2 regions of the Streptomyces sp. NPDC053665 genome follow, and region 1 is predicted to be linked to the other one. Evidence: predicted binding sites of a transcription regulator. Region 1 holds the regulator's gene; the other holds the start of a gene.
What was found. The regulator HrcA, encoded in region 1, represses chaperone genes, less so after heat shock. The targets are predictions, from matches to a motif close to TTNGCACTCNGNNNNNCNGAGTGCNAA.
Positions count from the first base shown of each region.

Region 2: a site for HrcA is predicted at 9,959-9,985, ahead of groL (chaperonin GroEL). Genes of this name have one in related genera too.

Region 1 covers NZ_JBVJKK010000002.1:670,835-685,082, reverse strand. Annotated here, with positions in the region: gene rpsT (30S ribosomal protein S20) at 1-78, opposite strand, end outside; gene lepA (translation elongation factor 4) at 307-2,175, shown strand; gene ACZ6ZN_RS10630 (AMP-dependent synthetase/ligase) at 2,440-4,314, shown strand; gene ACZ6ZN_RS10625 (SpoIIE family protein phosphatase) at 4,591-6,690, shown strand; gene hemW (radical SAM family heme chaperone HemW) at 6,718-7,950, shown strand; gene ACZ6ZN_RS10615 (DUF3097 domain-containing protein) at 8,001-8,804, opposite strand; gene ACZ6ZN_RS10610 (MBL fold metallo-hydrolase) at 8,836-9,567, opposite strand; gene hrcA (heat-inducible transcriptional repressor HrcA) at 9,739-10,755, shown strand; gene dnaJ (molecular chaperone DnaJ) at 10,755-11,888, shown strand; gene ACZ6ZN_RS10595 (nitronate monooxygenase) at 11,998-13,068, shown strand; gene ACZ6ZN_RS10590 (16S rRNA (uracil(1498)-N(3))-methyltransferase) at 13,065-13,805, shown strand; gene ACZ6ZN_RS10585 (hypothetical protein) at 13,928-14,248, shown strand, end outside.
Region 2 covers NZ_JBVJKK010000007.1:348,863-363,110, forward strand. Annotated here, with positions in the region: gene ACZ6ZN_RS27365 (hypothetical protein) at 1-293, shown strand, start outside; gene ACZ6ZN_RS27370 (hypothetical protein) at 415-870, shown strand; gene ACZ6ZN_RS27375 (hypothetical protein) at 959-1,909, shown strand; gene ACZ6ZN_RS27380 (efflux RND transporter periplasmic adaptor subunit) at 1,938-3,281, shown strand; gene ACZ6ZN_RS27385 (ABC transporter ATP-binding protein) at 3,278-3,991, shown strand; gene ACZ6ZN_RS27390 (ABC transporter permease) at 3,988-5,256, shown strand; gene ACZ6ZN_RS27395 (carboxylesterase/lipase family protein) at 5,250-6,800, opposite strand; gene ACZ6ZN_RS27400 (NADH:flavin oxidoreductase) at 6,893-8,014, opposite strand; gene groL (chaperonin GroEL) at 8,209-9,831, opposite strand; gene ACZ6ZN_RS27410 (cold-shock protein) at 10,167-10,370, opposite strand; gene ACZ6ZN_RS27415 (MoaD/ThiS family protein) at 10,818-11,093, opposite strand; gene thrC (threonine synthase) at 11,202-12,488, opposite strand; SAM riboswitch class I at 12,507-12,662, opposite strand; gene ACZ6ZN_RS27425 (glucosyl-3-phosphoglycerate synthase) at 12,815-13,759, shown strand; gene ACZ6ZN_RS27430 (alpha,alpha-trehalose-phosphate synthase (UDP-forming)) at 13,834-14,248, shown strand, end outside.

The DNA of each region.
Region 1 (14,248 bases):
GGACTTGACGGCCTTGTTGCGCAGCCGCGCCTTCTCGTTGGTCTTGATCCGCTTGATCTGGGACTTGATGTTCGCCACGAATGAGCCTTCTCAGGTTCTGGCACGGCACCGCTCGGGCCCCGTACCGGTGATTTCTTGAGTCGTGCCTCCTGCGAGAGGGCATGAGGCACAGCCACCCAGGCTACCAGCGCGGCCTTTCCCGGCCCAAACCCGTCCGTGGTCCGCACCCGTGGGACCATGGAGGCTACGTATCGATCCGACCCGAGACCGCAGACACTGCGGACGCCTCAAGAATCAGGACCCTGCGTGCCCGCGATCCCCAGCCACGTGCCCGAGCCGAGCCGTACCGACCCGGCTCTGATCCGCAACTTCTGCATCATCGCGCACATCGACCACGGCAAGTCCACGCTCGCCGACCGGATGCTCCAGCTGACCGGAGTGGTCGAGCAGCGGCAGATGCGCGCCCAGTACCTCGACCGCATGGACATCGAGCGCGAGCGTGGCATCACGATCAAGTCTCAGGCGGTGCGTCTGCCGTGGGCCCCGACCCACGACAAGGGCAACACGCACATCCTGAACATGATCGACACCCCGGGGCACGTCGACTTCACCTACGAGGTCTCGCGGTCGCTCGCCGCCTGCGAGGGCACCATCCTCCTGGTGGACGCCGCCCAGGGCATCGAGGCGCAGACCCTCGCCAACCTGTACCTGGCGATGGAGAACGACCTCACGATCATCCCCGTGCTGAACAAGATCGACCTGCCGGCGGCGCAGCCCGAGAAGTTCGCCGAGGAGCTCGCGCACCTCATCGGCTGCGATCCGGGCGACGTCCTCAAGGTGTCCGCCAAGACCGGTGTCGGCGTCGACGCGCTGCTGGACAAGGTCGTCGCCGAGGTGCCGGCCCCGGTGGGTGTCGCGGACGCCCCCGCGCGCGCCATGATCTTCGACTCGGTCTACGACTCCTACCGCGGTGTCGTGACCTACGTCCGCGTCATCGACGGGCAGCTCAACAAGCGCGAGCGCATCAAGATGATGTCCACGGGCGCCACGCACGAGCTGCTGGAGATCGGCACCAACTCGCCGGAGATGCTGCCCGCCGACGGACTGGGCGTCGGCGAGGTGGGCTACCTGATCACCGGCGTGAAGGACGTCCGCCAGTCCAAGGTCGGTGACACGGTCACCAGCCAGTCCAAGGGCGCCACCGAGCCCCTCGGCGGCTACAAGGACCCCAAGCCGATGGTCTTCTCGGGGCTGTACCCGCTCGACGGCTCGGACTACCCGGAGCTGCGCGAGGCCCTGGACAAGCTCCAGCTGAACGACGCCGCGCTGGTCTACGAGCCGGAGACCTCCGCCGCGCTCGGGTTCGGCTTCCGCGTCGGCTTCCTGGGCCTGCTGCACCTGGATGTGATCCGCGAGCGGCTGGAGCGCGAGTTCGGGCTCGACCTGATCGCGACCGCGCCGAACGTGGTCTACCGCGTCGTCATGGAGGACGGCAGCGAGCACACGGTCACCAACCCGAGCGAGTTCCCCGAGGGCAAGATCTCGGACGTGTACGAGCCGGTCGTGCGGGCGACCATCCTCGCGCCGAGCGAGTTCATCGGCTCGATCATGGAGCTGTGCCAGACCCGGCGCGGCACCCTGCTCGGCATGGACTACCTCTCCGAGGACCGGGTCGAGATCCGCTACACGCTGCCGCTCGCGGAGATCGTCTTCGACTTCTTCGACCAGCTGAAGTCCAAGACCCGCGGCTACGCCTCGCTCGACTACGAGCCCACCGGCGAGCAGACCTCCAGCCTGGTCAAGGTCGACATCCTGCTGCACGGCGACAAGGTGGACGCCTTCTCGGCGATCACCCACAAGGACCAGGCGTACGCCTACGGGGTCCGGCTCGTCGCCAAGCTCAAGGAGCTCATCCCGCGGCAGGCCTTCGAGGTGCCGGTCCAGGCCGCCATCGGCTCGCGGGTCATCGCCCGCGAGACCATCCGCGCCATCCGCAAGGACGTCCTCGCCAAGTGCTACGGCGGTGACATCTCCCGGAAGCGGAAGCTGCTGGAGAAGCAGAAGGAGGGCAAGAAGCGGATGAAGATGGTCGGTTCCGTGGAGGTTCCGCAGGAGGCGTTCATCGCCGTCCTGTCGAGCGATGACAGTGCGGGGTCGGGCAAGGTCAAGAAGTAACCGCCGATTACCGCGGGTTACACCGCAAACCGGGTAGAACAAGGGCCCGTCGTGCGAAAGCGCGGCGGGCCCCGGTGCGTCCGCGGGGTAGCTCTCTGTACGAAGTGACAGGCCGCGGCCCCTTACGCAGGAACGGGCCGACCTTTACTCTGATCCCCTGCTCGATAGTTACTCACCAGTTAAACAACAGGCGTGACCTGCAGCTCGTGAGGACCAACCAGCCGCACCTGAGCCAGCCGCGCTGTCGCGGGCCCGGAGGATGTCGTGAGCGACACACAGACCTTGATCGAGAACCGTCCGCCCTCCGTGGCGGGCCTCTTCCTGGAGCGCGTGGCCGCCACGCCGGACGCCGAGGCCTACCGGTATCCGGTTCCCGCGGCCTCGGGCGAGGGGCCGGACGAGTGGAAGTCGCTCACCTGGGCGCGGGCCGCCGAGCGGGTCTACGCCATCGCCGCGGGCCTGATCGAACTGGGCGTGCAGCCCGAGCAGCGTGTCGCCCTGGCCTCCAGCACCCGCATCGAGTGGATCCTGGCCGACCTCGGCATCATGTGCGCCGGTGCCGCCACCACCACGGTCTACCCGCAGACCAACGCCGACGAGTCGGCGTACATCCTGTCGGACTCCGAGAGCCGGGTGCTCATCGCGGAGAACGCCGAGCAGCTGGCCAAGGCCAAGGAGAAGCGCGCCGAGCTGCCCGCGCTGACCCATGTCGTGGTCGTGGACCCGGCCGGCGCGGAGAGCGCCGACTGGATCCTCACCCTCGACGAGCTGGAGAAGCGCGGCGCCGCCCGGCTGGAGAAGGAACCCGAGCTGATCAAGGAGCGGGTCGGGGCCATCACCAAGGACCAGCTCGCCACGCTCATCTACACCTCCGGCACCACCGGCCGCCCCAAGGGCGTGCGGCTGCCGCACGACAACTGGTCGTACATGGCCAAGGCCATCGCCGCGACCGGGCTGGTCAGCGGCGACGACGTGCAGTACCTGTGGCTGCCGCTCGCGCACGTCTTCGGCAAGGTGCTCACCTCCGGGCAGATCGAGGTCGGGCACGTCACCGCCGTGGACGGCCGGGTCGACAAGATCATCGACAACCTGCCGGTGGTCCAGCCGACGTACATGGCCGCCGTGCCGCGCATCTTCGAGAAGGTCTACAACGGGGTCGCCGCCAAGGCCCGGGCGGGCGGCGGGGCCAAGTACAAGATCTTCCAGTGGGCCGCCGAGGTCGCCCGCGAGTACGCCAAGGTCTCGCAGGACAACTTCCGGCGCACCGGCACCGCGACCGTGCCCTTCGGGCTGAAGACGAAGCACAAGGTCGCCGACACGCTGGTGTTCGCCAAGATCCGGGAGGCGTTCGGCGGCAACCTGCGGGCCTGTGTGTCCGGCTCGGCCGCCCTGGCCCCCGAGATCGGCTACTTCTTCGCCGGCGCCGGCATCCACGTCCTGGAGGGCTACGGCCTCACCGAGTCCTCGGCCGCGTCCTTCGTCAACCCGGGCGAGGCCTACCGCACGGGCACGGTCGGCAAGCCGCTGCCCGGCACCGAGGTGCGCATCGCGGACGACGGCGAGATCCTGCTGCGCGGCCCCGGCATCATGGAGGGCTACCACAACCTGCCCGAGAAGACCGCCGAGGTGCTGGAGCCGGACGGCTGGTTCCACACCGGCGACATCGGGGAGCTGTCCGCCGACGGCTACCTGCGGATCACCGACCGCAAGAAGGACCTCATCAAGACCTCGGGCGGCAAGTACATCGCCCCGGCGGAGGTCGAGGGGCAGTTCAAGGCGGTGTGCCCGTACGTGTCCAACATCCTGGTGCACGGCGCCGATCGGAACTTCTGCACGGCTCTCATCGCCCTCGACGAAGCGGCGATCACCGAGTGGGCCAAGGAGAACGGCCTGGAGGGGAAGCCGTACGCGGAGATCGTGGCGGCGCCGGCGACGGTCGAGATGGTCGACGGGTACGTGAAGCAGCTCAACGAGGGGCTTCAGCGGTGGCAGACCATCAAGAAGTTCCGGCTGCTGCCGCGGGACCTCGACGTGGAGCACGGCGAGATCACGCCGAGCCTGAAGCTGAAGCGGCCGGTCGTGGAGCGGGAGTACAAGCACCTGATCGACGAGATGTACGAGGGGTCCCGCGAGGCGTAGTCCGCCCCGGGTGACCCGTTCCGGGCCGGCGCCGCGCAGGCGCCGGCCCTTCGTCGTGCCACCGGCCGTTCGCCCCCCGGCGGGCGGGGCGAGCGGGTGATGACGCCCGGGTGCTCGGATCCGACCGTCTTTCGACCGTTCTTCGACCACATCCGTAGCACTCTTCTCACTCATGGCGGCCTTCTTCGGTAACTCCGTGCTTATGGGCGTGGCCGGTCTGTCACCCTGTCGGCATCGACTGTGGCGTATTCGTACGAACTGCCCGGGGAGCCGTCCATGGGGGCCATTCCGACGCAACGGGAGACCGTCTCCCGTGCATCGCAGGCGCCTGCGCATGCCCGGGAGCCGGCCGTGCCCGCGCAGGAAGGGCTCGCCGAGCCCGCCGCCGGGGAGCCCGCGCCCGCCGCGCAGGCGCTCGCGGTGACACACGCGCGGGCGTACGCCACCCTGCCGGGCAGCTCCCTCGCTCCGGGCGCCGCCCGCAGCCTGCTGCGCACCGCCTTCGCCGAGTGGACGGAGGCGGGCCTGCCCGGGTCCGAGCACCTCGGCGAGCGCCTGGCCGCCGACGCGCGGCTCGTCGTCAGCGAGCTCGTCACCAACGCCGTCGTGCACGCCGGAACTGACGTCGAGCTGGAGTGCCGGCTGGAGGGCGACGCGCCGGACACCGTCGCGCTGGTCGTGGAGGTCTGCGACCACCACCCCTCCCGCGCCCCGCGCGGCGCCGGACCGGACCCGTCCCACGAACCCCCCGAGTACGGGCGCGGCCTGCGGCTCGTCGGCGCGCTGTCCGAGGCGTGGGGGATCACCTACCGCACCGGCCGCAAGACCGTGTGGGCACGGCTGCCCGCGGCGGGATGCGCGGCGGAGGCACAGGCCGAGGCGTACGCCGGGGAGCACGCGCTGGCGCGCGACCTGCGGGTCGCGGAGAGCCTCGCGCCCGGGCCGCCGGGACCCGCCGGGCCCGGGGAACGGACCCGGCGGAACGATGCGCCACACGCGGACGGCCCGGCCGGGCCCCGTGACCAGGCCGGGCCCGGTGACCAGGCCGGCCCGGGCGACCGCTGGGAGCGGCACGGGGAACAGGACGACGGCTGGCTGGGCCGCGGGGCGCTGTCCTTCCTCGCGGAGGCCTCCGACCTCCTCGCGGGACAGCTCGACGAGGACCTGGTCGCCGCCCTCACCGGGCAGCTGATCGTGCCGCGGCTCGCCGACTGGTGCGCGATGTGGATGGAGGACGAGGCGACCGGCGGCTGGAGCGGTGCGGACGGGCCCGGCCTCGGCCGGGTCTGGCACGGCAGCGAGCACCGCGTCGAGGAACTGCGCCGGGCCCTGGAGAAGGAACCCCCGCAGCCGTCCGACCCGTCCCGCCCCGGGCCCGCCGCCTACCACTGGCCCGGTGAGGCCCTCGGCGAGCCCGGGGCGGCCCTGGCGTACCGGCTGGTCGCGGGGGGACGGCCGCTCGGCACGCTCGTCGTCGGACGGTCGGGGGCGTCCGGTTTCCCCGACGAGATCACCGGCCTCGTCGAGGACCTCAGCCGCCGTGTCGCGCTCGCCGTGGGCGCCGCCCGCCAGTACGCCCGCCAGGCCACCATCAGCGCCGTGCTCCAGCGCGGACTGCTGCCCGGCGCCGTGGCCGAGATCCCCGGCGTGCGCAGCGCGCTCGTCTACGAGCCCTGCGACAAGGGCGGACCCAGCGGCGACTTCTACGACCTGTTCCCGGCCGGCGACGGCCGCTGGTGCTTCGCCGTCGGTGACGTCCAGGGCAAGGGCCCCGAGGCGGCCGTCGTCATCGGCCTGGCCCGCCCCTGGTTGCGCCTGCTGGCCCGCGAGGGCTACCGCGTCGCCGACGTCCTCGACCGCCTCAACCAGCTGCTGCTCGACGACGCCACCGAGGCCGCCGACGCGGCGGCCCGGGCGCTGGTCGCCGCGGGAGCGCGCCCGACCCCGCCCGGCGACGGTCCCCAGACCCGCTTCCTGTCCCTGCTCTACGGCGAACTGGTCCCCTTCGACGGCGGGGTCCACTGCACGGTCGCCTCCGCCGGGCACCCCCTGCCGCTGCTGCTCGGGGCGGGTGGCGAGGTCGAGCCCTGCGCGCAGCCGCAGACCCTGCTGGGCGTCGTCGAGGACGCCACGTACACCAGCGAGAGCTTCGACCTGCGTCCCGGGGACACGCTGCTGTGCGTCACCGACGGCGTGACCGAGCGCCGCTCCGGTTCCCGGCAGTTCGACGACGGGGACGGGCTCGCGGCGGCGCTGGCCGGGTGCGCCGGGCTCCGGGCCGAGCTGATAGCCGAGCGGATCCAGCAGCTCGTGCACGACTTCGGGGAGCGGCCCCCGGCGGACGATCTGGCGCTGCTGGTGCTCCAGGCGGAGTGAGCCCGCCGGTGCTGGACAATGGAAGGCATGCCTTCCGCACTCCCCGACGGCGAGCCCGTCCCCGCCGACGGCGCGCTGCCCGCGTCCGCGCTCGCCGGGGCCGCCGACCGCCCCCTCGGGTTCTACCTGCACGTCCCCTACTGCGCGACCCGCTGCGGCTACTGCGACTTCAACACCTACACGGCGACCGAGCTGCGCGGCACCGGCGGCGTGCTCGCCTCGCGCGACAACTACGCCGGGACGCTGGTGGACGAGGTCCGGCTGGCCCGCAAGGTGCTGGGCGACGACCCGCGGGCCGTGCGGACGGTGTTCGTGGGCGGGGGCACGCCCACGCTGCTGGACGCCGAGGACCTGGTCCGGATGCTGCGGGCGGTCCGCGAGGAGTTCGGACTCGCGCCGGACGCCGAGATCACGACCGAGGCGAACCCCGACTCGGTGGACCCGGCGTATCTGGCGGCCCTGCGCGAGGGCGGCTTCAACCGGATCTCCTTCGGCATGCAGAGCGCGCGGCAGCACGTGCTGAAGGTGCTGGACCGCACCCACACGCCCGGGCGGCCCGAGGCCTGCGTCGCCGAGGCCCGGGCGGCCGGGTTCGAGCACGTGAACCTGGACCTGATCTACGGCACGCCGGGGGAGTCCGACGACGACTGGCGGGCCTCCCTGGACGCGGTGCTGGGCGCCGGACCCGACCACGTCAGCGCGTACGCCCTGATCGTCGAGGAGGGCACGCAGCTCGCGCGGCGGATCCGCCGGGGCGAGGTGCCGATGACCGACGACGACGTCCACGCCGACCGGTACCTGATCGCCGACGAGGTGCTCTCCGGCGCCGGGTTCGACTGGTACGAGGTGTCGAACTGGGCGACCTCCGAGGCGGGCCGGTGCCTGCACAACGAGCTGTACTGGCGGGGAGCCGACTGGTGGGGCGCGGGACCCGGCGCGCACAGCCACGTGGGCGGCGTGCGCTGGTGGAACGTGAAGCACCCGGGGGCGTACGCGGCCGCGCTGGCTTCGGGGAGGTCGCCGGGGGCCGGGCGTGAGGTGCTGTCCGACGAGGACCGCAGGGTCGAGCGGATCCTGCTGGAGCTGCGACTCCGGGAGGGGGTGCCGCTGTCGCTGCTGCGGGAGGAGGGGCTTGCGGCGTCCCGGCGGGCGCTGTCCGAGGGGCTGCTCCAGGACGAGCCCTATGCGCAGGGGCGGGCAGTGCTGACCCTGCGCGGGCGGTTGCTGGCGGACGGGGTCGTCCGGGACCTCGTGGACTGAGCCGCCCGGGCCGGGGCGTCGCCGCCCCCGCGCGGCGCGCATGCCCGCGGCTAGGGGGCCGTCACGAAGTCGATCAACTCCTCCACCCGGCCCAGCAGCTCCGGCTCCAGGTCCTTGTACGAGTGGACGCACGACAGGATCCGCTGCCAGGCCGCGCCCGTGTTCTCCGGCCAGCCCAGCGCACGGCACACGCCCGTCTTCCAGTCCTGGCCGCGCGGGACCCGGGGCCAGGACGCGATGCCCAGGGCCGACGGCTTCACCGCCTCCCAGACGTCGATGTACGGGTGGCCCACGACCAGCGCGTGCTCGCTCGTCACCGACTCGGCGATGCGCCACTCCTTCGAGCCCGGCACCAGATGGTCGACCAGGACGCCGAGGCGGGCGTCCGGGCCGGGTGCGAAGGAGTCGACGATCGACGGCAGGTCGTCCACGCCCTCCAGGTACTCCACGACCACGCCCTCGATGCGCAGGTCGTCGCCCCAGACCTTCTCCACCAGCTCGGCGTCGTGCCGCCCCTCGACGTAGATGCGGCCGGCCCGGGCCACGCGGGCGCGTGCGCCGGGGACCGCCACTGAGCCGGAGGCCGTACGGCTGGGGCGGGCCGGAGCACCCGGCGCGGGGCGGACCAGCGTCACCACCTTGCCCTCCAGCAGGAAGCCGCGCGGCTCCATCGGGAACACCCGGTGCTTGCCGAAACGGTCCTCCAGGGTCACCGTGCCCGCCTCGCAGCGGATCACCGCCCCGCAGAACCCGCTCCCGGGCTCCTCCACCACCAGGCCCGGCTCGGCCGGGACCTCGGGAACCGGCTTCGGCTTCTTCCACGGCGGGGTCAGATCGGTCGAGTACTGGCGCATTCGCACGACGATAGGGAAAGCCGCCGGACGCTCACGACGACACGCCGAAACGCGCGGCCAGCGCGTCGCGTTGGGCGCGGACGAACGCCGCGTCCACCACCGCTCCGTGACCGGGCACGTACAGCGCGTCCTCGCCGCCCAGGGCGAGCAGGCGGTCCAGGGCGGCCGGCCACCGCGCGGGCACGGCGTCCGGACCCGCCTGCGGCTCACCCGACTCCTCGACCAGGTCGCCGCAGAACACCACCTCGGGATCGCCCGGCACCAGCACGGCCAGGTCGTGCGCGGTGTGTCCCGGGCCCACGTTCGCCAGCAGCGCCTGCCGGCCGCCGCCCAGGTCCAGGGTCCACTCGCCGGAGACCAGGTGCCCGGGCGGAGCCAGCCGTTCCACCGCCTCCCGGGCCGCTGAGGCCGCCAGGCCCTGGCGCACCGCGTCCTCGCGCAGCTCCTCGCGGTCCCGCGCCCGCGACAGCACCGCGTCCACGCCCACCGCGCCGAAGACCTCGGTGTCCGGGAGCGCGGCCGCGCCGAGGACGTGGTCGAAGTGGGGGTGGGTCAGCGCGAGATGTGTCACACGCCGACCGGTGAGCGCCCGCGCCTGCGCACCCAGCCGCGCGCCCTCGGCGAGGCTCGACCCCGCGTCGATCAGGAGGACCGCCCCCTCGCCGACGACCAGCCCGATCGTGCAGTCCCACACCGGCAGCCGGCACCGCCCCACACCCGCGGCCACGCGCTCCCACCCGAGGTCTTCCCAAGTCACCGTCATACCGGGACGCTAGCGGTGCGCCCCGCCCGCGGCACGACGCCGCACGACCAGCCTTGCCGGGGGCGTACCCCACCGCCGTACACTGGGCCGGGGAATGCTGGCACTCGCACGCGCAGAGTGCCAGGCCGCGAACGGCGGGCAACGGGCGGACGACTTCTGGAGGTGTGCGCGATGCTCAGTGAACGCAGACTGCAAGTGCTGCGCGCCATCGTCCAGGACTACGTCGGCACCGAGGAGCCGGTCGGCTCCAAGGCCCTCACCGAGCGGCACAACCTCGGCGTCTCCCCGGCGACCGTGCGCAACGACATGGCGGCCCTGGAGGACGAGGGGTACATCGCCCAGCCGCACACCAGCGCCGGGCGGATCCCCACCGACAAGGGGTACCGGCTGTTCGTCGACAAGCTCGCCGGGGTCAAGCCGATGACCGCGCCCGAGCGGCGCGCGATCCAGAACTTCCTCGAGGGCGCCGTCGACCTCGACGACGTCGTGGCGCGCACGGTGCGGCTGCTCGCGCAGCTCACCCGCCAGGTCGCCGTCGTGCAGTACCCGTCGCTGACCCGCTCGACCGTGCGGCACGTGGAGCTGCTGTCCCTCGCGCCCGCGCGGGTGATGCTCGTGCTGATCACGGACACCGGGCGGGTCGAGCAGCGCGTGGTGGACTGCCCGGCGCCTTTCGGCGAGGCCTCGCTCGCGGATCTGCGCGCGCGCCTCAACAGCCGCGTGGCGAACCGCCGTTTCGCGGATGTGCCGAGTCTGGTGGAGGATCTCCCGGAGGCGTTCGAGCACGAGGACCGGGGTACGGTCTCCACGGTGCTCTCCACACTCCTGGAGACGCTCGTCGAGGAGAACGAGGAGCGGCTGATGATCGGCGGCACCGCCAATCTGACCCGCTTCGGTCATGACTTCCCCCTCACGATCCGGCCCGTGCTGGAGGCGCTGGAGGAGCAGGTCGTGCTCCTCAAGCTGCTCGGCGAGGCGAAGGATCCGGGCGTGACCGTACGGATCGGTCACGAGAACGCCCACGAAGGACTCAACTCCACGTCCGTCGTGTCGGTCGGCTACGGTTCGGGCGGCGAGGCAGTCGCCAAGCTCGGCGTGGTCGGACCGACCCGCATGGACTACCCGGGAACGATGGGAGCGGTACGCGCAGTGGCACGGTACGTCGGACAGATCCTGGCGGAGTCGTAGTGGCCACGGACTACTACGCCGTACTCGGCGTGCGCCGCGACGCGTCGCAGGAAGAGATCAAGAAGGCCTTCCGGCGGCTCGCCCGCGAGCTGCACCCGGACGTCAACCCCGATCCGAAGACCCAGGAGCGGTTCAAGGAGATCAACGCCGCCTACGAGGTGCTGTCGGACCCGCAGAAGAAGCAGGTCTACGACCTCGGCGGCGACCCGCTCTCGCAGGCCGGCGGCGGTGCCGGCGGCTTCGGGGCCGGTGGCTTCGGGAACTTCTCGGACATCATGGACGCCTTCTTCGGCACGGCCTCGCAGCGCGGACCGCGCTCGCGCACCCGCCGCGGCCAGGACGCCATGATCCGCATCGAGGTCGAGCTCGACGAGGCGGCCTTCGGCACGACGAAGGACATCCAGGTCGACACGGCCGTCGTCTGCAACACCTGCAACGGCGAGGGCGCCGCGCCGGGCACCTCCGCGCAGACGTGCGACATGTGCCGCGGCCGCGGTGAGGTCTCGCAGGTCACCCGGTCCTTCCTGGGCCAGGTCATGACCTCCCGCCCCTGCCCGCAGTGCCAGGGCTTCGGCACGGTCGTCCCCACGCCCTGCCCCGAGTGCGCGGGCGACGGCCGGGTGCGCTCCCGCCGGACCCTCACGGTCAAGATCCCGGCCGGTGTCGACAACGGCACGCGGATCCAGCTCGCCGGCGAGGGCGAGGTCGGGCCCGGCGGCGGCCCGGCCGGTGACCTCTACGTCGAGATCCACGAGCTGCCGCACCCGATGTTCCAGCGGCGCGGCGACGACCTGCACTGCACGGTGACGCTCCCCATGACCGCGGCGGCCCTCGGCACGAAGGTGCCGCTGGAGACGCTGGACGGCATGGAGGAGGTCGACATCCGCCCGGGCACCCAGTCCGGCCAGTCGATCCCGCTGCACGGCCGCGGTGTCACGCACCTGCGCGGTGGCGGGCGCGGCGACCTCATCGTGCACGTCGAGGTCCAGACGCCGACCAAGCTCGACCCCGAGCAGGAGCGCCTCCTGCGCGAACTGTCCAAGCTCCGCGGCGAGGAGCGCCCCACGGGCCAGTTCCAGCCCGGGCAGCAGGGGCTGTTCTCGCGACTGAAGGACGCGTTCAACGGACGCTGAGCCGGCGACGGGGGCGACTCCCGCGCGGGCGGAAGCGGGCATTCCCCTGGTCTGTGCCACACGGCAGGCCGGTTTCGGGCGGGCGCGGAGGACGTGACAACATGCGGTCATGTCCTCCGCTCTGACCGATCTCTTCCCGCTCCCGATCGTGCAGGCCCCCATGGCGGGCGGCATCTCCGTGCCGCAGCTCGCCGCCGCCGTGTGCGAGGCGGGCGGGCTCGGGTTCCTCGCCGCCGGGTACAAGACCGCCGACGGGATGTACCAGGAGATCAAGCAGCTCAAGAGCCTCACGGGCAGGCCGTTCGGCGTCAACGTCTTCATGCCGCACCCGGATCTCGCCGACCCCGCCGCCGTGGACGTCTACGCCCACCAGCTGGCCGGTGAGGCGACCTGGTACGAGACCGGGCTCGGCGATCCCGAGAGCGGGCGCGACGACGGCTTCGAGGCCAAACTCGTCGTGCTGCGCGACAACCCCGTGCCGGTGGTGTCGTTCCACTTCGGTGTCCCGGACCGCGAGGTGATCGACGCCCTGCACCGCGTCGGCACCTTCGTCCTGGCCGCCGCGACCACCCCGGACGAGGCCCGGGCCGTGGAGCGGGCCGGGGCGGACGGCGTCATCGCGCAGGGCCTCGAGGCCGGCGGCCACCAGGGCACCCACCGGGACACCCCCGACACCGACGGCGGCGGCATCGGACTGCTCTCCCTGGTCGCGCAGGTGCGCGAGGCCGTCACCATCCCGGTCGTCGCCGCGGGCGGCATCATGCGCGGCGGCCAGATCGCCGCCGTGCTCGCGGCGGGGGCGGCCGCCGCCCAGCTCGGCACCGCTTTCGTCCCCACGCACGAGTCGGGTGCGCACGCCCTGCACAAGCAGGCCCTGACCCACCCCCTCTTCGTCCGCACGGAACTGACCCGGGCCTTCACGGGCCGCCCGGCCCGCGGCCTCGTCAACCGGTTCGTGCGCGAGCACGGCCCCTACGCGCCCGCCGCCTACCCCGAGGTCCACCACCTCACCGCGCCGCTGCGCAAGGCCGCCGCCAAGGCGGGGGACGCCCAGGGGATGGCGCTGTGGGCCGGGCAGGGGCACCGGATGGCGCGGGAGATGCCCGCCGGGCATCTGGTCGAGGTGCTCGCCGGGGAACTCGCCGCCGCCCGTGCGGCGCTGGCGGGAGGTGCGCGATGACCGCGCCGGTGTTCGTGGTCGAGCACTTCCGGGCGGGCGGCGGCGGCCGGTACGTGCTCGACGGGCCCGAAGGGCGGCACGCCGTCTCGGTGAAGCGGCTGCGCGCCGGCGAGGACGTCGTCCTCACTGACGGCGCGGGACGCTGGGCGGACTGCGTCGTGCTCGGCACCGAGGGCAAGGACCGGCTGATCGTCCAGCTCGACTCGGTGAGCGAGGAGCCGGCGGAGCAGCCCCGGGTGACCGTCGTCCAGGCCCTGCCCAAGGGCGACCGGGGCGAACTGGCCGTCGAGACCATGACCGAGGTCGGTGTCGACGCGATCGTGCCCTGGTCGGCCGCGCGGTGCATCACGCAGTGGAAGGGCGAGCGCGGGGCCAAGGCCCTGGCGAAGTGGCGTGCGACGGCCCGCGAGGCCGGCAAGCAGTCCCGCCGGGTGCGCTTCCCGGAGGTCGCGGACGCCGCGACCACCAAGCAGGTCGCCGCGCTGCTCGCCGGGGCGGACTTCGCGGCCGTGCTGCACGAGAGCGGCGAGGAGCCCCTGGCGACGGTCGGCCTGCCCTCCACCGGCGAGATCGTGCTGGTCGTGGGCCCCGAAGGGGGCGTGGCGCCGGAGGAGCTGGCGCTGTTCGAGGAGGCGGGGGCCGGGGCGTTCCGCCTCGGGCGCAGTGTGCTGCGCACGTCGACGGCCGGGACGGCGGCGGCCGCCGTGCTCCTGGCCCGCACCGGACGCTGGTCCTGACCCCCTCGGGAGGCTTTGCCCCGAGGGGGAGCTGACGGCGCCTCAGGAGTGGCCTCGGTTCGCGCGGTTGACGCCTTTGCGCCCTACCGCGCCGTCCCCGTCGGTGGCAGGCTGCCCCCATGATGGGGGCATTCAGGAGGATTCGGCGGGGGGCGCGAGGCCGGCGCGCGGCGGTGGCGGCGGTGTTCGCGGTGGTCGCCGTGGGCGGGGCCGTCGCGTGCGAGCCCGGCGGCATCAGCTCCGCGTCCGTCGCGTACACCGTCGACGAGACCGTGACCAAGGAGCTGAACCGGCAGAAGGCGGGCGTGCGCTGGCTGACCTGCACGGCCTCCTACGGCAACGGCGGCAAGGCGTCGCCGTCGGCGGGCGGGGCCGGTGAGCGGACCGTCGCCTCCGTCGACTGCCAGGGGGAGACGAAGGACGGCAAGGACATCGACGTCACC
Region 2 (14,248 bases), on a different contig from region 1:
CCGCCCCGCACCAGCCGCAGAGCGAGCCGGTCCAGACCCGCTACGGCGTGCGCGGCGACCGCCCCCAGCCCCAGCAGCGCTGGCTGCCGGAGCTGTGGAACGGCCAGAGCTGGCAGCTGTGCGGCACCCCGCGCCGCGACCGCCGCGAGGCCGAGCTGTACATCGCGGCCCAGCGCCGCGCACCCCGGGCGGCCATGGCGTACCGGCTGGTGCACGAGTTCACCGACTACGAGGTGCTGCGCGTGTGGGGCACCCCCGTACGCGTCGACATCGAGCCGATGGGCAACCTCTAGCCGCCCGCCCGTACGGCCCTCCCCTGCGCGCCCCTGACATCTGTCAGTACCGGCACCACCCGCCCCTTCCCTAGGTTCTCCAGCGTCCGCACGACCAGGACAGGACCAGAAGGAGAAAACGGTGGCGAAGTGGCGGTCTTTGCAGGCGCTCGCCGTGGCGTCGGCGGCGGTGGCGGCGGTTCTCGCGTCGTCCGGCAACGCCGGTGCGACGGACGGCGCGGGATGCCCCAGCGACGAAGTGATGTGCTACGGCTGGAGCGGCAACTGGAACAAGGACGGGGGAGCGATCAGCTACTTCCGTGGTAACGCGTGGGACCTCAACCTCGACCGGTACGTGGGCAGCGGCACCGGCTCCGGCCAGGCCATCGGCAACAACGACGGCTCCCTCTTCGTGAACGCGCTCGACCGGACCCGCACGATCTACTACAACCCGTCCGTCGGCGGTGCCCGTCCCTCGGGTTACAACATCACCTACGGCTTCGGTGTCCGTACCTGCAACAACCACACCGGCACGACCAACTGGGGTGTCCTGCCCTGGTACATCTGCAACAACGCCCGTTCCCACTTCGTCAACTGACCGGACGGCGGTGGGCGTTCGAGGCCGCTCAGCGGCCCGGCGCCCACCGCGCACCGGACGCAGCCGCACACGAGGGAGAACCAGGCCGATGGGCGAGACAGGGCGTTCGACACGAAGGACCGGCGCGTGGGCGCTGTGCGGTCTGCTGCCGCTGCTGACCGCGCTCGGGTGCGCCGCGCCCGACGGGGGCGGTCCGCCGAAGGACGGGCCCCCGCCGATCAGGGTGACCCGGATCAGCGACCCCGCGAACGTGGAGCAGCCGCTGAACCGGTACATCATGACGCAGCGCCAGACGCAGCTGATGTTCGCGGCGGAGCAGCGGCTGCGGACGGAGTGTGCGCAGCGCTTCGGACTGAGCTGGGAGCCGCCTCCGGTCGACCTCGACGTCCCGGACACCTTCCGCTACGGAGCCGACGCGTACATCCGCTACGACGAGGCCGCCGCCCGCCGGCACGGGTACCACGCCCCTGCCGGGAACGGTGAGCGGAGCACCGCGGAGGGGACCACGACCGGCACCGCCGCCGAGCAGCCGTCCGGCCCCCGGGTGTCACCGCGGCTGCGCACGGTCCTCACCGGTCAGGGCAGCGGCACCGTCGGCGGCAGGAAGGTGCCGGACGGCGGCTGCGTCGAGGAGGCCCGCCGCACCCTGCGCGAGGGCACCGACCCGAAGTGGGACGAGAACTATCCCAACGGCCTCGCCATCAACCTCCAGGGCAGGATCGGCGAGGACCCCCGGGTGGTCGAGGTCCTGGCCGACTGGAGCGCCTGCATGAAGCGGGCCGGCTTCGACTACGGCAAGCCCCAGGACGCCTGGGCCGACCCGCGGTGGGAGGCCTCGGACACCCCCACCGCCCACGAGAGGGCGGTGGCGGTCGCCGAGGTCCGCTGCGGCCGCACGGCACGCGTCGCCGAGACCATGGCCGCCGTCGAACGGGCCTACCAGGAGCGCGTCGCCGACGACCGGAGCCAGGAGCTCGCGGAGTACGACCGGGGCAAGGAGGCCGTCATGCGGCGGGTCGCCGAACTCCTGGGCCGCTAGCCCACACACGCCGAGAGGAATGAGGAGCGTGCCCAAGAACACCCTGCGCGGCAGGCGCCGGGCGCTCACCGGCAGCACGGTCGCCGCGGCGGCCCTGATCGCCGTCGGTTTCGCCGCGGGCTCGGCCATCCGCTCCCCGCAGCAGGTGGCGGCGGACGCGGCGGGCCCCGGGCTCACCACACTGACGACGCCCGTCGAACGGCGCGTCCTGACGTCCACCGTCCTCCTGCGCGGCGACGTCACCGCCTCCCGGACCGTCGACGTCACGCCCTCCTCCAAGGAGGCCCAGGCCATCGTCACCGCCGTCAAGGCCGAGCAGGGGCAGGACGTCCGCCCCGGCAGGGTCCTCCTCGAGGTCTCCGGCCGGCCGCTGTTCGCCCTGCCGGGCGGCAAGCCCGCCTACCGCGACCTCCGGCCCGGCGCCGAGGGCGCGGACGTCGCCCAGTTGCAGGCGGCCCTGAAGAAACTGGGACACGACCCGGGCGAGTACGGCGGCGCGTTCGGCGCCGGCACCAAGGACGCCCTGCGGGAGCTGTACGACGCCATCGGCTACGAGGTGCCCACCACCGGCGACGACCAGGCGGTCTCCGCCGCCCAGGACCGGGTGAGCGAGGCCGAGGACGCGCTGGCCGCCGCCCGGGGCACCGGCACCCGGCGGGAAGGACCGCCGGCGACGGCCACCGGGCGGGCCGAGGAGCGGCTGGAACGGGCCCGGCACGACCTGGCACGGGCGCGGGCCCGGTCCGGCCCGATGCTGCCCGCCAGCGAGTTCGTCTTCCTGCCGGCCTTCCCCGCCCGGGTCGCCTCCAGTCACGCGGTGCTCGGGGCTCCGGTCAAGGCCCCGCTGATCACCCTGTCCTCGGGGCGGCTGCAGATCGACGGCCGGCTCAACCCCGGACAGCGCGACCTCGTGCGCAAGGGACAGCCGGTCCGCATCCTGTCCGAGACCACGGGCAGGTCCGCCGAGGGCACGGTCACCTCCGTGGGCGCGCTCGTGCAGGACGAGGACACCGGGGCGTCGAGCCATCCGCTGACCGTGACGCCGGACCGGGCGCTGGACGCGGAGTTCGCGGGCACCAACGTCCAGTTGCGGATCGAGGCCGCGGCCAGCGACGGCGAGGTACTGGTCGTGCCGGTGTCGGCCCTGTTCGCCGCCGCGGACGGCACCACCAACGTCGTACGGATGCTTCCCTCCGGTGAGCAGCGGGCCGTGCCCGTCACGGTCGGCATGTCCGCCGGCGGCATGGTCGCCGTCACGCCCGAGCGGGGTGGCGCCCTGCGCGAGGGCGCACGGGTGCTGATCTCCCGCCCGGAGGACGACGAGCTGTCACCCGCCGACGGGCCGGCCGCCGCGGAAGGGGCCGCACGGTGACGCCCGCCCCGCCCGCCCCGCCCGTCGTCGAACTGGAGGGCCTCGACCTCACCTACCCCGTCGAGCCGCCGGTCGCCGCGGTGCGGTCCTGCGACCTGACGGTGCGCCCCGGGGAGTACGTCGCCGTCGTCGGCGCGTCCGGCTCCGGCAAGTCGTCACTGCTCAACGTCATCGGCCTGCTCGACCGCCCCACCCGCGGCCGCTACGCGCTCGACGGCATCGACACCACGGGCCTGTCCGACGCCGAGCGCACCGCGCTGCGCGCCCACCGCATCGGGTTCGTCTTCCAGGCGTTCCACCTCCTGCCGTACCGCACGGCGGTCGAGAACGTCGCGCTGGGCCTGATGTACTCGGGCCTCCCCCGGCGCCGCCGGCCGGCCGTCGCCGCCGAGGCGCTGGAGCGGGTCGGGATGGCGCACCGGCTGCACTCCGAACCCACCACCCTCTCCGGCGGCGAGCGGCAGCGCGTGGCGATCGCCCGCGCCCTCGCCGTCCAGCCCTCCCTGCTGCTGTGCGACGAGCCCACCGGCAACCTGGACTCCGCCACCGCCCGGACCGTGCTCGACCTCATCGCGGCACTGCACGAGGAGGGCGTCACGATCGTCGTGATCACGCACGACACCTCCGTCGCCGACGGCGCCGGACGGGTCGTGCGCATGAGGGACGGCGTCCTCACCGAGGACCGCACCGCGAGGACGAGCCGCCCATGAGCCTTCCCCCCACCTCCGGTTCCGGGCGGGCCGCCCCCGGTCCGTCGTCCACCCTGTCCGGCGCGGACCTGCTGGCCGAGGCGCTCGCCGGTGTCCTGCAACGTCCGGTGCGCACGATGCTCACGATGCTCGGCGTCGTCCTCGGCGTCGGCACCGTCGTGGCCGTGCTGGGCCTGACCGCCAGTGCCTCCGGGCAGATCTCGGAGCGCTTCGACGCCCTCACGGCGACCGAGGTGACGGTCCGCCCGTCGGCGGACGGCCTGTCCGGCCAGGACGTCACCCCGGCCGGCTCCGCCTTCCCCGCCGACGCCGACGCCCGGGCGGCCCGGATCAGGGGCGTGCGCAGCGCGGGGACGTACTACGCCCTCGCCTCCGAACGCGTCGGTGACGTCACCGGCGCGCCCCTGCCCGGCGCCTCCTCGCGGCAGCTGCCCGTCATCGCGGCCTCGGCGGGAACACTCCCCGCGCTGCGCGCCACCCTGGACGGCGGGCGGCTCTTCGACGCCGGCCTGGACCGCCGGGCGGAGCCGGTCGCCGTCCTCGGTTCGGGCGCCGCACGGCGGCTGGGCATCAGCCGGCTCGACCGGCAGCCGGTCGTCTTCGTCGGCGGGACGCCGCTGACCGTGATCGGCATCGTCGGCGACGTCGACCGCAAGGCGGAGGTCCTCGCCGCGGTCATCGTGCCGCGCGGCACGGCGGAACACATGTGGGGACCGCCCGGCAAGCGCGACGAGCCGGCCCGGATGATCGTCGACACGGAGCTGGGCGCGGCCGCCGACGTGGCCGCGCAGCTCCCCCTCGCGCTGCGCCCGGACCGGCCCGGCACCCTCCAGGCCGCCGCGCCGCCGGACCCCCGTTCCCTGAAGGACGACGTCACCACCGACCTGGACAGCCTCTTCCTGCTGCTGTCCGGGGTCAGCCTCGCGATCGGCACCGTCGGCATCGCCAACACCACGCTGATCGCCGTGCTGGAACGCACCGGCGAGATCGGCCTGCGCCGGGCGCTGGGCGCCCGCCGCCGGCACGTCACCGCGCAGTTCCTCACCGAGAGCGCCCTCATCGGCAGCGTCGGCGGTCTCATCGGCGCCGCCGCGGGTGTGCTCGCGGTCGTGACCGTCGCGCTCCTCCAGCAGTGGACCCCGGTGCTGCCGACGGCCGTCGCGTTCCTCGCCCCTCTGCTCGGGACGCTGACCGGTCTCCTCGCGGGTGCCTATCCGGCGCTGCGTGCCTCACGCGTGGAGCCGGTGGACGCCTTCCGTCACTGAGACCGCAGCAGCGGCAGCGGCCGGAACTCGTGGTCCTCCCACAGCCGCCGGGCCGTCTCCTCGGGGTATGGCACGACCACCGGCTCCGCGTCCAGCACCTGCACCAGCCGCTGTTCGTCGTAGACCGGCCAGCCCGGGTCGCCCGTGCGCGCGAACGCCGACCAGGACGAGCGGAAGCGCGCCGACAGCGCCCGGGCCTCGGCGGACGGCTCGGCGCCCGCGAACAGCAGGGCCCCCAGGTCCGCGCCGTACGTGCCGAACAGCAGCGGGATGTCCAGGCCGTGGCAGGCGCCGAACGCGCCGCCGCTGCCGGGAGCGGGCCAGGTCAGTTCGTAGACGTGCGCGGTGCCGCCGCCCGCGCGCTGCGCCTCGGCCAGGTGCAGGGAGGGCATGGAGAACAGCCACTCCGTCTGGACGCGTTCGTACAGCTCGCCCGCACCGGCACCGGGGAAGGCGTCCCGGTAGGACTGCTCGCCGCCGGGGGCGAACAGGCGCAGGGCCGAGGCGGCCCGCTCCTCGCCGACACCGCCGAGGTGCCCGGCCATGGCGAGGAAGAGGCGGTACTCCTCGCGGTTGTGGCCGACGATCAGCCCCACGTCCCGGGCGCTTCCGGCCGCCAGGGCCCGCCACGGCGCCTGCGGCAGGATCTCGCCGTCGACGACCGGGGCGAACGGCGTGACCGTGGGCGCCGCCTGGCCCCAGCGGTCGACGTACTGGGTCATCTTGGCGCTCAGCGTCTCGCCCGCGGTGGGCAGCCGCCGCGGGTCCACCGCCGACAGATCGGCGACGGTCGGGCGCAGGCCCAGCTCGGCGGCGAGGGCGCGGCCCATGTCGGCGGCGAGTTCGGCGGAGAAGAACGTGCCCGGCACGCTCTGCGCTATCGCCCGGCGGAACAGGCCGGCGGCCCGGTCCATGGCGAGCAGCGAGGCGATCGACCCCGCACCGGCGGACTCGCCGAACAGCGTGACCAGGCCCGGATCGCCGCCGAACGCCTCGATGTTGTCGCGCACCCACTCCAGGGCCGCCACCTGGTCGAGCAGGCCCCGGTTGGCGGGGGCGCCCTCGACGGCGGCGAAACCCTCCATGCCGACGCGGTAGTTGAAGGTGACGACCACGACGTCGCCCTCGGCCGCGAGATGCCGGGCGTCGTAGCCGGGACTGCCGCCGTGGCCGAGCTTGTAGGCGCCGCCGTAGATCCACACCATGACCGGGCGGCGGGCGGCCGGATCCGGCTCGGGCGTCCAGACGTTGACCGTGAGCCACTCGTCGCCCTGGGGCACGTCGATCAGGCCGGGGCCGCCCATCAGGCCGAGGTCCTGCGGGGGCGGCGGGCCGAAGGCGTGGGCCTCCCGCACGCCGTCCCAGGGCACGGCGGGCCGGGGCGCCATGAAACGGGCCTCGCCGACCGGGGGCGCGGCGAAGGGGACACCCCGGAAGACGGCGAGCCCCTCCTCCCTGCGGCCGCGGACCGCGCCGGCGGTGGTGCGCACCACCGGTCCGGGCCGCGGGCCGTCCGTCGAGAAGCGGGGCTCGGACGTCGTCATCTGGGTCTCCTCACGAAGTGCCGTCGGACTGGCGCCCGTTCAGTGTCCTCCGGCCGTCGCGAGCGGATGCGGGCACCCCGTGCCCGGCCGGCTCAGCTGAGGGTCTTCAGGGCGGACGGGTCGTAGGGGGCCAGCTCGTCGAAGCGGCCGGAGAGCACCTTGCGGGCCCACTCGGGGTCCTGGAGCAGTGCGCGGCCGACGGCGACCATGTCGAACTCGTCGCGCTCGAGGCGGTCGAGGAGGTTGTCGAGGTCGCCGACCTCCGCGCCCCGGCCCTGGAAGGACTTGAGGAAGTCGACGCCGTCGAGGCCGACCGAGCCGACCGTGATGGCGGGCTTGCCGGTGATCTTCTTGGTCCAGCCGGCGAGGTTGAGGTCGGAGCCGTCGAACTCGGGGACCCAGTGGCGGCGCGTGGAGGCGTGGAAGGCGTCGACGCCGGCGGCCGCGAGCGGGGTCAGGATCGACTCCAGCTCCTCGGGCGTCTCGGCGAGGCGGGCGCGGTAGGCCTCCTGCTTCCACTGGGAGTAGCGGAAGACGACGGGGAAGTCGGCGGAGACGGCCTCGCGGACGGCCGCGACGATCTCCGCGGCGAACCGGACCCGGGCGACCCGGTCGCCGCCGTAGGCGTCGGTGCGGCGGTTGGTGCCCTCCCACAGGAACTGGTCGAGCAGGTAACCGTGGGCGCCGTGCAGCTCCACGCCGTCGAAGCCGATGCGCTCGGCGGCCGCGGCGGCCTCGGCGAAGGCGCCGATGACGGCGTCGATGTCGGCCTGGGTCATGGCCTTGCCGGTGGGCTCGTCGGCGCCGATGCGCAGCCCGGAGGGGCCGACGGCGGGGGCGTCGGCGACGGGGGGCTCGCCCTGGTTCCGGACCATGCCGATGTGCCACAGCTGCGGCACGATCGTGCCGCCCGCGGCGTGCACCGCCTCGGCGACCTTCGCCCAGCCGGCGAGCTGCTCCTCGCCGTGGAACCGCGGCACGCTGTCGCTCTGCCCGGCCGACTCGTGCCCGACGTAGGTGCCCTCGGTGACGATCAGGCCGACCCCCGCGGCGGCGCGGCGCGCGTAGTAGGAGACGACGTCCTCGCCGGGCACGCCGCCCGGGGAGAACATGCGGGTCATCGGGGCCATCGCGATCCGGTTGGGGACGGTCAGGCCGTTCAGGGTCACGGGCCGGGACAGGATGTCGGCTGCGCGGGAGGCGGCGTCGCTCACGTGGGGGCTCCTTCGGATACCGGACAGGATGCGCATACCGGTCAGTATGTGCATGCGCATAGGGCCTACGGTTCAACCAAGTGGCCCCGGCGCGCCATCCCCCGTCCCCTGTGATCCCGCACACGCCCGAGGGCGGCACCCCCTGCCGGAACAGGAGGTGCCGCCCTCGGAAAGAACGTGATCGACCGGGTCGATCAGAAGTCCATGTCACCGCCCGGCATGCCGCCGCCGGCCGGCGCGGCGGCCTTCTCCGGCTTGTCGGCGATGACGGCCTCGGTGGTGAGGAACAGCGCGGCGATGGAGGCGGCGTTCTGCAGCGCGGAACGGGTCACCTTCGCCGGGTCGATGATGCCCTCGGCGATCATGTCGACGTACTCACCGGTCGCGGCGTTCAGGCCGTGGCCGACCTGGAGGTTGCGGACCTTCTCCACGACGACGCCGCCCTCGAGACCACCGTTGACGGCGATCTGCTTCAGCGGGGCCTCCAACGCGAGCTTCACGGCGTTGGCGCCGGTCGCCTCGTCACCGTCGAGCTCCAGCTTCTCGAAGACCTGGGAGGCCTGGAGCAGGGCCACGCCACCACCGGCGACGATGCCCTCCTCGACGGCCGCCTTGGCGTTGCGCACGGCGTCCTCGATGCGGTGCTTGCGCTCCTTGAGCTCCACCTCGGTGGCGGCACCGGCCTTGATGACCGCGACACCGCCGGCGAGCTTCGCCAGGCGCTCCTGCAGCTTCTCGCGGTCGTAGTCCGAGTCGCTGTTCTCGATCTCGGCGCGGATCTGGTTCACGCGACCCTGGACCTGGTCGGCGGAGCCGGCACCGTCGACGATGGTGGTCTCGTCCTTGGTGATGACGACCTTGCGGGCCTTGCCCAGCAGGTCGAGCGTGGCGTTCTCCAGCTTGAGGCCGACCTCCTCGGAGATCACCTCGCCGCCGGTGAGGATGCCGATGTCCTGCAGCATCGCCTTGCGGCGGTCGCCGAAGCCCGGCGCCTTGACGGCGACGGACTTGAAGGTGCCGCGGATCTTGTTGACGACCAGGGTCGACAGGGCCTCGCCCTCGACGTCCTCGGCGATGATCAGCAGCGGCTTGCCCGACTGCATGACCTTCTCCAGGAGCGGGAGCAGGTCCTTGACGTTGGAGATCTTCGAGTTGGCGATCAGGATGTACGGGTCGTCGAGGACGGCCTCCATACGCTCCATGTCGGTGGCGAAGTACGCCGAGATGTAGCCCTTGTCGAAGCGCATACCCTCGGTGAGCTCCAGCTCCAGACCGAAGGTCTGGGACTCCTCGACGGTGATGACGCCTTCCTTGCCGACCTTGTCCATCGCCTCGGCGATGAGCTCGCCGATCTGGGTGTCGGCGGCGGAGATCGAGGCCGTGGAGGCGATCTGCTCCTTGGTCTCGACGTCCTTGGCCTGCTCGAGCAGGGCGGCGGAGACGGCCTCGACGGCCTTCTCGATACCGCGCTTCAGGGCCATCGGGTTGGCACCGGCGGCCACGTTGCGCAGACCCTCGCGCACCAGGGCCTGGGCGAGGACGGTCGCCGTGGTCGTACCGTCACCGGCGACGTCGTCCGTCTTCTTGGCGACTTCCTTGACCAGCTCGGCGCCGATCTTCTCGTACGGGTCCTCGAGCTCGATCTCCTTGGCGATGGACACACCATCGTTGGTGATCGTGGGCGCGCCCCACTTCTTCTCGAGGACGACGTTGCGGCCCTTGGGGCCGAGCGTCACCTTCACGGCGTCCGCGAGCTGGTTCATGCCGCGCTCGAGGCCGCGCCGCGCCTCCTCGTCGAACGCGATGATCTTGGCCATGTGAAGTGGTCCCTCCAGGACTGGGGGTGATGACTCCGGACCGCGCCCGCGCCCGCGACGGACGGCTCGCCGGCCTCGTGGTTCCTTCCCACTTCGGCCTGCGGGCCTCACCGACCCGGTCCTTACGTTGTCACTCTCACCTTCAGAGTGCTAACGCCAATGATTAGCACTCGACCCCTGCGAGTGCAAGCGCCTCCCCGGATCGGGTGGGGCGCTCAGCCGCCCGCGAACACGCCCCCGCGCGCCCCCCGGGCACGCGGAAGGGCCCGCACCCCCGGAGGGTGCGGGCCCTTCTGCGAAGACCGGTCGCGTGAGCTTGTGGTCGTGGTGCGCGTTCAGGCAGAGACGCGAACCATGTCGGCCTGCGGCCCCTTCTGGCCCTGCGAGATCTCGAACTCGACCCGCTGGCCCTCTTCCAGGGTGCGGTAGCCGTCCATCTGGATCGCGCTGTAGTGGACGAAAACATCCGCACCACCGTCGACCGCGATGAAGCCGTACCCCTTCTCCGCGTTGAACCACTTGACGGTGCCCTGAGCCATGCCTAACTCCCCTATTACTGGCCCTTGCACAGATCCACACTTCGCGGATCCGGGTCAGACCTCACCCCCCACGGTTGGGGGCGTGCGCCGGAACGCGTCGACCGCGGCTGAATGTATCTGTCCAACTGCCGTCTGCAACAGGTCAATCGGACGAGAATTCTGGACGCACAGGGTCCGGAATGCGGGGAGAGTTCGCCCGAATTCAGGGCAAGTCGGGCCGCACAAAAAGAACAAAAGCCGCGAAAGACGCGCACACTTTGGCTACATCTTGTCGGGCTCGCGGCAGGAATTCAGGGTTCCGGTCAGTGGATCCGGAACGCGTTCCCCAACTGTACCGCGCTCAATCACGCAGAATTGCCCCCTCCGCTTCTCTCACGGTGAGGGCAATTCGATGCACGCTCGGTGACCGGCATTACTCAAGGTAACAATCAAGCCGGTCGGCCGGATTCAGCCGCCGGCGACGGCCGGGATGATCGACACTCCGGCACCGTCCGGCGTGGCCGTCTCCAGACCCTGCTCGAACCGCACGTCGTCGTCGTTGACGTACACGTTGACGAACCGCCGGAGCTTGCCCTGGTCGTCCAGCACCCGGGCGGCGATCCCGGTGTGGTTCTTCTCCAGGTCGGCGATGACCTCCCCGAGGTTCGCGCCCTCGGCGGCGACCTCGGCCTGCCCGCCGGTGTAGGTGCGCAGGATGGTGGGGATGCGGACGGTGACGCTCATGACTTCAGAACCTCCGGTTGGGCGAGATACCTAGGGGCGCGGGGCTGTGTCGATCTGCGGCTCCGCCGCGCGGGCGCGATCAGCCCCCACGGCCCGCAGCCGACTCGATCAGACCAGCCCGGCCTCACGGAACGAGTCCAGGCTGGGCCGGATGGTCGCGGTCAGCCCGGTCCCGGCCACCGCGTCCAGCGTCTTCAGACCGTCCCCGGTGTTGAGCACCACGGTGGTCTTCGTCGGGTCGAGAACACCGTTCTCGATCAACTTCCGCGTCACACCCACGGTCACCCCGCCGGCGGTCTCCGCGAAGATCCCCTCGGTCCTGGCGAGGACCTTGATCGCGTCGACGACCTGCTCGTCCGTCACGTCCTCCACCGCGCCACCGGTGCGCCGCGCGATGTCCAGCACGTACGGCCCGTCCGCCGGGTTGCCGATCGCCAGGGACTTGGCGATCGTGTCCGGCTTCTGCGGACGCACCACGTCGTGCCCGGCCTTGAACGCCGTCGACACCGGCGAGCACCCGAGCGCCTGCGCGCCGAAGATCTTGTACGGCTTGTCCTCGACGAGGCCGAGCTTGATCAGCTCCTGCAGCCCCTTGTCGATCTTCGTCAGCTGCGAGCCGGAGGCGATCGGCACGACCAGCTGGTCCGGCAGCCGCCAGCCGAGCTGTTCGCAGATCTCGTAGGCGAGGGTCTTGGAGCCCTCCGCGTAGTAGGGGCGCAGGTTGACGTTGACGAAGCCCCAGCCCTCGCCGGCCGGGTCGCCGATCAGCTCCGAGCAGAAGCGGTTCACGTCGTCGTAGTTGCCCTCGATGCCGACGAGCTCGCCGCCGTAGACCGCGGCCATGACGACCTTGCCCTGCTCCAGGTCGTGCGGGATGAACACGCACGAGCGGAAGCCGGCGCGGGCCGCGGCGGCGCCCACCGCACCGGCGAGGTTGCCGGTGGAGGAGCAGGAGAGCGTGGTGAAGCCGAAGGCGCGGGCGGCCTCCAGGGCCTGGGCGACGACGCGGTCCTTGAAGGAGTGCGTCGGGTTGCCCGAGTCGTCCTTCACGAACAGCTTGCCGGCGTCGACGCCCAGCTCGCGCGCGAGGTTGTCGGCCTGGACGAGCTTGGTCCAGCCGGGGTTGATGTTCGGCTTGTCCGCCACGTCGGCCGGGACCGGCAGCAGCGGGGCGTAGCGCCAGATGTTCGCGGGTCCCGCTTCGATGCGCTTGCGGAGCTCTTCGGTGTCGTAGGCCGAGAAGTCGTAGGCGATCTCCAGCGGGCCGAAACACTCCTCGCAGGCGAAGACCGGGCCGAGGGGGACGCGGTGACCGCACTCGCGGCAGCTGAGGGCCGCGGCGGGACCGAGGTCCACGGTGGAGTCGGTGGTGCTTGCAACAGTCTGCACAGCCATGTGAGGCGAGGCCCTTTCTCCTCATCTTCCTCACGACGCATCTCGCCGTGAGACGGATTTGGCACCTTCCCTAGCCGGGAGCCTCGCCGAGTGGTCAGCAGTGACCTACGAGTACCGACTGGAGGGTTGCCGGGGCTTCATCGGGCCGTTTCCCTCTGCCCCTCTGGATGAGCTGTATGTGGTTGTAGGCGGCGGGCGACCCCGGACATGCGAGGGTCATCCGCGTTGTTCAAGACTGTAACCGACGACCAGGACAGTTGAGATAGTCGTCCGAACCGCGAGACGCGTCACATTCGTCCCGCCGAGAGAACGCAAGGAGCAGCACGGTGCTGGAAGAAGTCGATCGCTGGCTGAGCGCCCGTTCCTGGTCCGTGCACGACCGTCCGCTCCACAGCGTCCTGGCGGCCAAGCAGCGCACGGGCCGCACGGTGAGCGTGGTGCTGCCCGCCCTGAACGAGGAGGAGACCGTCGGCGACATAGCCGCCGCGATCCGCCACGACCTGATGCTGCAGGTGCCGCTCGTCGACGAGCTGGTGGTGCTCGACTCGGGGTCGGCCGACCGCACGTCCGAGGTGGCCGCCGCCGCGGGCGCGACGGTGGTGCACCGGGACGCGATCCTGCCCCGCCTGCCCGCCCTGCCCGGCAAGGGCGAGGTGCTGTGGCGCTCGCTGCTCGTCACCCGTGGCGACATCGTCTGCTTCGTCGACGCGGACCTGCGGGAGTTCTCGTCCGACTTCGTCTCCGGCATCGTGGGCCCGCTGCTGACCGACCCGGAGGTCGAGCTGGTCAAGGCCATGTACGACCGTCCCCTCGGCGCGGCCGCCGGGCAGGGCGGCCGGGTCACCGAGCTGATGGCGCGCCCGCTGCTCAACATGCACTGGCCGCGGCTCGCCGGGTTCGTGCAGCCGCTGGGCGGCGAGTACGCGGCCCGCCGCTCCCTGCTGGAGCAGCTGCCCTTCCCCGTCGGGTACGGCGTGGAGCTGGGCGTGCTGGTAGACGCGCTGCACCTGGCCGGCCTCGACGCGCTCGCCCAGGTCGACGTCGGCGTGCGCAAGCACCGGCACCAGGACGGGCAGGCACTCGGGCGGATGGCCGCCGAGATCTACCGCACGGCCCAGCTGCGGCTGGCCCGGGGGCATCTGATCCGGCCGTCCCTGACCCAGTTCGAGCGGACCGGGGACGGCTTCGAACCGCGCACGTACTCCGTGGACACCGAGGAACGCCCGCCGATGGTGGAGATCGCCGAGTACCAGGCGCGGCGGGCCGCCTGACCCGGGATGTTTTTCGGCCGGGCGCGGCAGGTCCGTACGTTTGAGCGTTTACAGGCCGGGCTAGGTTGAGGCCTATGGGTTCGACGTACGGTTCTGCACGGGTATTGGTGGCCTCCAACCGCGGCCCGGTCTCCTACACGGTCGGTGACGACGGTTCGCTGAACGCCAGACGGGGCGGCGGCGGTCTGGTCTCGGGGCTGTCGGCGATCGGCTCCGACGCGGACGCCCTGTGGGTCTGCTCGGCGCTGTCCGACGGCGACCGGGAGGCCGTGCGGCGCGGGGTCGGCGAGGACGGCGTGCGGATGCTGGACATCCCGGCCGACGTGCACGCCGACGCCTACAACGGCATCGCCAACTCGGTGCTGTGGTTCGTCCACCACATGCTCTACCAGACCCCCCTGGAGCCGGTCTTCGACGCGGAGTTCCGCCGCCAGTGGGCGTCCTACGAGACGTACAACCGGGCGTTCGCCGAGGCGCTGGCCGAGGAGG